DNA from 2 places in the Erwinia sp. INIA01 genome. Region 1 is predicted to be linked to the other one. Evidence: predicted binding sites of a transcription regulator. Region 1 holds the regulator's gene; the other holds the start of a gene.

Region 1 (3,422 bases):
CGCGGATATATCGGTATCACCGGGGAAGAAATCCCGCGCTTTACCGGCCAGAATACCACGCTGGAGCATCCGCAGGGCATTGTCATCACCGGTATGAACCCTACCGGCCCGGCGCAAACAGCCGGCTTGCAGATCCACGATGTGATTACGCGGGTGAATAATGTTCCCGCCGTTTCCGCAATGGAAACCATGGATCAGGTCGCGGAGATCCGTCCTGGGACAGTCATAGAGGTTGAGATCCTGCGTAACGATAAGAAGATGACGCTACCGGTCACGGTACTGGAATACCCGGAAGAGAACAAAAGTCAGTAGGGAAAAGTGGCTGTATCGCCCCGTCTGGAGACGGGGCGAAATGCGGACTTACTTAATAAAATCTTCGCCCAAAGCGATATCTTTTTTCAGCGTGTCCAGCATCTGATCAAGCGACTGCTGCTCAAACGCGCTCAGTTTACCAATCGGACGGCGTTCAACAATACCGTTTTTGCCCAACAGCAGCGGCTGTGAGAAGAAACGGGCGTATTCGCCGCTGCCTTCAACATAGGCACATTCGACAACATTGCTTTCCCCTTTCAGGGCGCGAACCAGCGACAGTCCGAAACGCGCCGCAGCCTGGCCCATTGAGAGCGTCGCCGACCCGCCACCCGCCTTCGCTTCAACAACCTCAGTACCGGCATTTTGAATGCGTTTAGTCAGATCCGCCGCCTCCTGCTCGGTAAAGCTGACGCCTTCAATCTGCGACAACAGAGGCAGGATGGTAACACCAGAGTGACCGCCCACTACCGGAACGTTCAGATCCTGCGGCTGTTTGCCTTTCAGCGCAGCCACAAAGGTGTTGGCGCGAATAATATCCAGCGTGGTCACGCCGAACAGTTTGTTTTTGTCATACACACCGGCTTTTTTCAGTACTTCAGCCGCAATGGCGACTGTGGTATTAACCGGGTTAGTAATGATGCCAATCAGCGCTTTCGGCGCGGTCGCAGCAACCTGTTCAATCAGGTTGCGTACAATGCCGGCATTGACGTTAAACAGGTCGGAACGGTCCATACCCGGTTTACGCGCTACGCCAGCGGAAATCAGAACCACATCAGCGCCCTGCAAAGCCGGGGTCGCATCTTCACCACTGAAGCCTTCAATTTTGACTGCTGTAGGGATATGGCTAAGGTCTACCGCAACACCCGGAGTGACGGGGGCGATATCATAGAGAGAGAGTTCTGAACCAGCCGGAAGCTGGGTTTTCAGTAGGAGGGCCAGAGCCTGACCGATACCACCCGCTGCACCGAGAACTGCAACTTTCATCCTAAACTCCTTATTATTTTGAGCATGTTATGCCGGGAAATCCATCTGCTTACGACCTTAGACGACCTGCGGGATAATGACGATAGCGGGTTTACGGTTTTGCGTGCTTAAGCACTAAAAAGCAGCAAATGCTGAAGATATGCCCGCATTGCATCCTGTTATCGCTGGTCGCCAGTCGTTGCAACATGCAGACATCGTGATCCGGCGTACCTTACACCTATAGCACTTATCCGAACAACATCAATTTTATAACAAATTGTTCACTTATTGTGCAAAGTAGTACCGGCCCGTTAGATTTCTTTTCAGTGCCAAAGTTTGTTAGACTTCGGCTCCCTGCCAGGCTTTCACCTCGCACCACAATTCAAGTTTGCATAAAAATTCATTTAATTGCATAATAATGTACTATCCCGCTTGGGGTTCCCCCATTCACTTCCTTTTTATCGGTAACCTATGCGTAACCCATCAAAGCAAGAAGAACTGATTAAGGCGTTCAAGGCCTTACTGAAAGAAGAAAAATTCAGCTCGCAGGGCGAAATCGTCAATGCACTGCAGGAAGAAGGCTTCGAGAATATCAATCAGTCAAAAGTCTCGCGGATGCTGACTAAGTTTGGCGCGGTTCGCACCCGTAATGCGAAAATGGAAATGGTGTACTGCCTGCCGGCTGAACTTGGCGTTCCCACCACCACCAGCCCGCTGAAAAACCTGGTGCTGGATGTCGACTTCAATGATGCCCTGGTGGTGATCCATACCAGTCCGGGAGCCGCTCAGCTGATTGCCCGCCTGCTCGACTCACTGGGAAAAGCCGAAGGTATCCTTGGTACTATCGCCGGGGACGATACCATCTTTATTACCCCTGCCCGCGCCTTTACCGTCAAGCAACTGCATGATGCAATCCTGGTCCTGTTCGAGCAGGAGCTTTAAAGGAAAGAGTTATAAGCAGTCTTGTTATGCCCCATTGCTTAACCTCGTGCTAACACCTGTTACCGGGGCATTTATGAGCTGTCGCAAGGCAGCTCTTACCTCAGTTGTCGAGCCACCGCCCCCGTCTATTAGCACATATCACTGGCTTTTCGCGAGAAAACAGCCTGTCTGGCAAAGCACTATTTATTTCACCTGTGTGATCGCCCGCAAATAACCGCACAAATAGTTAAAGTCATCCAGGTTGATGTTTTTACGTGAATTTAACAAAGCCAGAGCAAAATATAAGCACTTCTTATAACTAGTGGTTATTAAAACCGCACACAGTTGCAATAAATCCCAGAAAAATATTATTAGCCTGCTATTAATATTTTCCGTTATCAGATCTATACTTATTTCCGTGATGAGAATCACAGTAACTAAAAAGATAAAAACAGTTGACGAGGAATAAAATCATGAACGTAAAAACTACCATTGCCGCTCTAAGCGTACTCTCTGCTCTGTCATTCGGTACATTTGCCGCCGAATCTGTTAACGCCACTCAGGCGCAGAATCTCCAGTCAATCGGTGTGGTCAGCGTCAGCGGCGTCGCCGGTTCACCAATGGATATCCGCCAGGCGCTGGATAGCAAAGCGACGGAGAAAGGTGCCAGTGCATACCGCGTTATCGAGAGTTATCAGAACGGTAACTGGCATGCCACCGCCGAGATTTACAAATAATACCGGTTTAAAAAAGTTATTCAGTGTCAAAAAATTAGTACGGTAACCCCAAGAATAATAAATGCTTTTTAGCCCTTTCGGTTACCGAAAAACCTTATCTGGAGTCAATATCATGAAAACTACATTTACTATCGCTGCCTTAGGTCTTGCTTCTGTTCTTTCATTCGGTGCCAGCGCTGCACAACTGGTGACTAACGATCAGGTTGCTCAACAGAATCTGCAATCTGTCGGCACCATCAGCGTTAGCGGCATCGATGCGGCGCCAAGTGATATCCGCCAGCAATTGTCAGATAAAGCTGACCAGCAAGGTGCAACCTCTTATCGCGTGATCGAAGCGCATAATGATGGCAACTACCACGCGACTGCTGAACTGTACAAATAAGTCATCGCACCGGATGCCCGGCATCCGGTGGTGGTATCGACGACCTGGTCATTATGACGTAGCCCGTAGGTTGTTGATTGCAAATGGGAGATAATCTATGAAAATCA
Region 2 (3,422 bases), on a different contig from region 1:
GCACGCAGCGCGTTAACCATGATGGTGCCGCCAGGGGTTTCGTAGCAGCCGCGAGACTTAATACCGACCAGACGGTTTTCTACGATATCGATACGACCCACGCCGTGGCGCGCACCGATCGCATTCAGTTTGTCCAGGCAGCCGAATGGCGTTAACGCTTCACCGTTAACCGCAACTACGCGACCTTTCTCAACGGAAATGGTCACCTGCTCAGGCTGATCCGGCGCTTCCAGCGGATCGACGGTCCACACCCAGCAATCTTTGTTCGGTGCGTTCCAGGGGCTTTCCAGCACGCCGCCCTCGGTAGAGATGTGCCATGCGTTTTCATCACGGCTGTAGATTTTTTCCAGCGACGCGGTGGTCGGGATGTTGCGCTCTTTCAGATAGTCCAGCAGCGCTTCACGGGAACGCAGGTTCCACTCACGCCATGGTGCAACCACTTTCAGCTGTGGAGCCAGCGCGGTGTAGGTGGTTTCGAAACGAACCTGGTCGTTACCTTTACCGGTTGCGCCGTGGCACAGCGCGTCTGCGCCCACTTTCAGCGCCAGCTCAACCTGCGCTTTAGCGATGATTGGACGCGCCATAGAGGTACCCAGCAGGTAGGTGCCTTCATACAGAGCGCCGGTTTGCAGCACCGGGTAAACGTATTCGCTGATGAACTCTTCACGCAGGTCAACCACATGGCACTCGGACGCACCGGACTGCAGCGCTTTCTGCTCAACGCCTTCCAGATCGCCACGCTCCTGGCCGATATCGGCGACGAAAGCCACCACTTCACAGCCGCCGTAGTTCTCTTTCAGCCATGGAATAATCGCCGAAGTATCCAGGCCGCCGGAGTAAGCCAGTACGATTTTTTTGATGCTTTTGTCTTGCATGATGATTCCTTGAAAACGTTTCTAATTAAGCGAGGATACGGGTGCCAATGGACACGCCGTTAAATAAGGTTGGCAGCTGCTCAGCATGACGCCAGCTGGCGATGTCCACCGGGCGGCCCAGGGTACGGGCGGCATCCAGTGCGGCATTCACCTTGACGATCATTCCATCGGTAATCACACCGTCGGCGATCAGCTGCTCGGCTTTTTCAGCCGTCATCTCTTCAATTCGCTGCTTGTTGGCATCGAGGATACCGCTCACGTCGGAGAGCAGAATCAGATCGGCCCCCAGCGTCGCGGCCAGCGCCGTCGCAGCCTGATCGGCATTGACGTTCATCAGCAGGCCATCCTGGGTGATGCCGATTGAGCTGACAACCGGCAGGAAACCTGCGCCCAGCAGCGTATTAATCAGCACCGGTGAACCCGGGGTAGCCTGTCCCACATGGCCAAGTTCTTCATCAAACTGAGCAACATTAACACTTCCGCCGTCGCCCAGACACAGGCCAACGGCATCAATACCGTGTTTTTTCGACCAGGCTAGCAAAGTTTTGTTAGCAGTACCGGCCAGCGCACCGGTAATGATATCGATCTGGTCGGCAGGCGTTACGCGCAGGCCGTTTTTCTTTTTCACCGGCAGGGACAGCTTGCTCATCAATTCATCCACCAGACAGCCGCCGCCGTGCACAATCAGCAGCTGACGCGAATGGGCAGCACGATAGCTCACCAGCGCATCGAACAGACGCTCCAGCGCCTCTTCACTATCCAGCAGCACACCACCCAGTTTGATAATTAACGGATTGGTCATCAGAGAGTAACTCGCTTTAAAAATGTGACTACGTTGCAGAATGCGGTTATGTTCACTTTGGCTGTCCAAGCCAAATGGTGGAAAAATTATCGGTTTCCATCCGCACGTCGATAATGTATTTTTATTCACTATTAATGCATGAATATTGATACTATCCTAACTCAAGGACTGTCAACAGTGAAGACAAAATTACCACCTTTTATTGAGATATACCGCCAGCTGATTGCTACGCCATCAATCAGCGCCACCGACAGCGCGCTCGATCAGAGTAATGAAACTTTAATCAATTTGCTTGCGGGCTGGTTCCGCGATATTGGCTTCACTGTTGAAGTTCAGCCGGTTCCCGGCACGCGTAATAAATTCAATATGTTAGCTAAAAGTGGCCTCGGTGCAGGCGGACTGCTGCTGGCCGGTCATACGGACACCGTGCCGTTCGACGATGGCCGCTGGACGCGCGACCCGTTTACCCTGACCGAGCACGACAACAAACTGTACGGGCTGGGCACGGCCGACATGAAAGGCTTCTTTGCTTTCATCTTAGATACGCTGCGTGAAGTTGATGTGTCCGCGCTGAAAAAACCGCTGTATATCCTGGCAACGGCGGATGAAGAAACCACCATGGCCGGAGCCAAGTTCTTCTCAGAAACCACCAGCCTGCGCCCTGACTGCGCCATTATCGGCGAGCCAACCTCGCTGAAGCCGGTACGCGCTCATAAAGGCCACATTTCCAACGTGATCCGTATCCAGGGCCAGTCCGGCCACTCCAGCGATCCGGCACGCGGCGTTAACGCCATTGAGCTGATGCACGAATCCATTACTCAGTTGATGGAGCTGCGTAATACGCTGAAAACGCGCTATAACCACAGCGGCTTCGCCATTCCTTACCCAACAATGAACTTCGGCCATATCAACGGCGGCGACGCGGCAAACCGCATCTGCGCCTGCTGTGAACTGCATATGGATATCCGCCCGCTGCCGGGGCTGACGTTGAGCGATCTCGACGGGCTGCTGAATGAGGCGCTGGCGCCGGTCAGCGCACGCTGGCCTGGCCGCCTGACGGTGGGTGAGCTGCATCCGCCGATTCCGGGCTATGAGTGCCCGCGCGAACATCAGCTGGTACAGGTGGTGGAAAAACTGCTCGGCACCGAAACCGAGGTGGTGAACTACTGTACCGAAGCGCCATTTATTCAGGAAATCTGCCCGACGCTGGTGTTAGGACCGGGTTCGATTAACCAGGCACATCAGCCGGATGAATTTATCGATACGGCATTTATCAAACCGACCCGCGAATTGATCGCCCAGGTCGTGCATCATTTTTGCTATCACTAAGGTGAGAAATGGGGCAATCAACTGCAAAAACAGCTGTTTGCCTCTGATTTCGATTATTCGGGACGATAAGAATAACTTATCTCGCTCCGGTGTAATTAAATTTCATAAATTCTCGTTATTTAGCGGCACGATACGGCAAATTTAAGTCAATTGACGAATGGTTATTAACGTGGCTAGATAAAAGGCTGCGTTATACCCACAAGGGTGAAATAAAGTTACAAGTACAAGAAAGAGGGTGTCAGGGGTCATATGAACGAACAATATTCCGCAATGCGAAGTAATGTCAGTATGCTCGGCAAGCTGCTCGGGGATACCATCAAGGATGCACTGGGAGAGAACATTCTCGATCGGGTGGAAACTATCCGTAAGCTCTCTAAGTCATCACGTGCGGGAAATGATGCCCACCGTCAAGAGCT

Evidence for each region. Region 1 encodes ArgR, which controls arginine synthesis, uptake and breakdown. Its sites were predicted from a motif close to ANTGAATAAAAATACANT; they were not measured.
Region 2: the regulator ArgR is predicted to act here: its motif matches at 1,790-1,807, upstream of argE (acetylornithine deacetylase).

The regions. Positions count from the first base shown of each region.
Region 1 covers NZ_JAPDNC010000013.1:27,660-31,081, reverse strand. The annotation lists gene degS (outer membrane-stress sensor serine endopeptidase DegS) at 1-312, shown strand, start outside; gene mdh (malate dehydrogenase) at 361-1,296, opposite strand; gene argR (transcriptional regulator ArgR) at 1,747-2,217, shown strand; gene yhcN (peroxide/acid stress response protein YhcN) at 2,670-2,933, shown strand; gene yhcN (peroxide/acid stress response protein YhcN) at 3,046-3,315, shown strand; gene yhcN (peroxide/acid stress response protein YhcN) at 3,413-3,422, shown strand, end outside.
Region 2 covers NZ_JAPDNC010000014.1:123,811-127,232, reverse strand. The annotation lists gene OMR58_RS21975 (argininosuccinate synthase) at 1-875, opposite strand, end outside; gene argB (acetylglutamate kinase) at 901-1,677, opposite strand; gene argE (acetylornithine deacetylase) at 1,855-3,006, shown strand; gene ppc (phosphoenolpyruvate carboxylase) at 3,256-3,422, shown strand, end outside.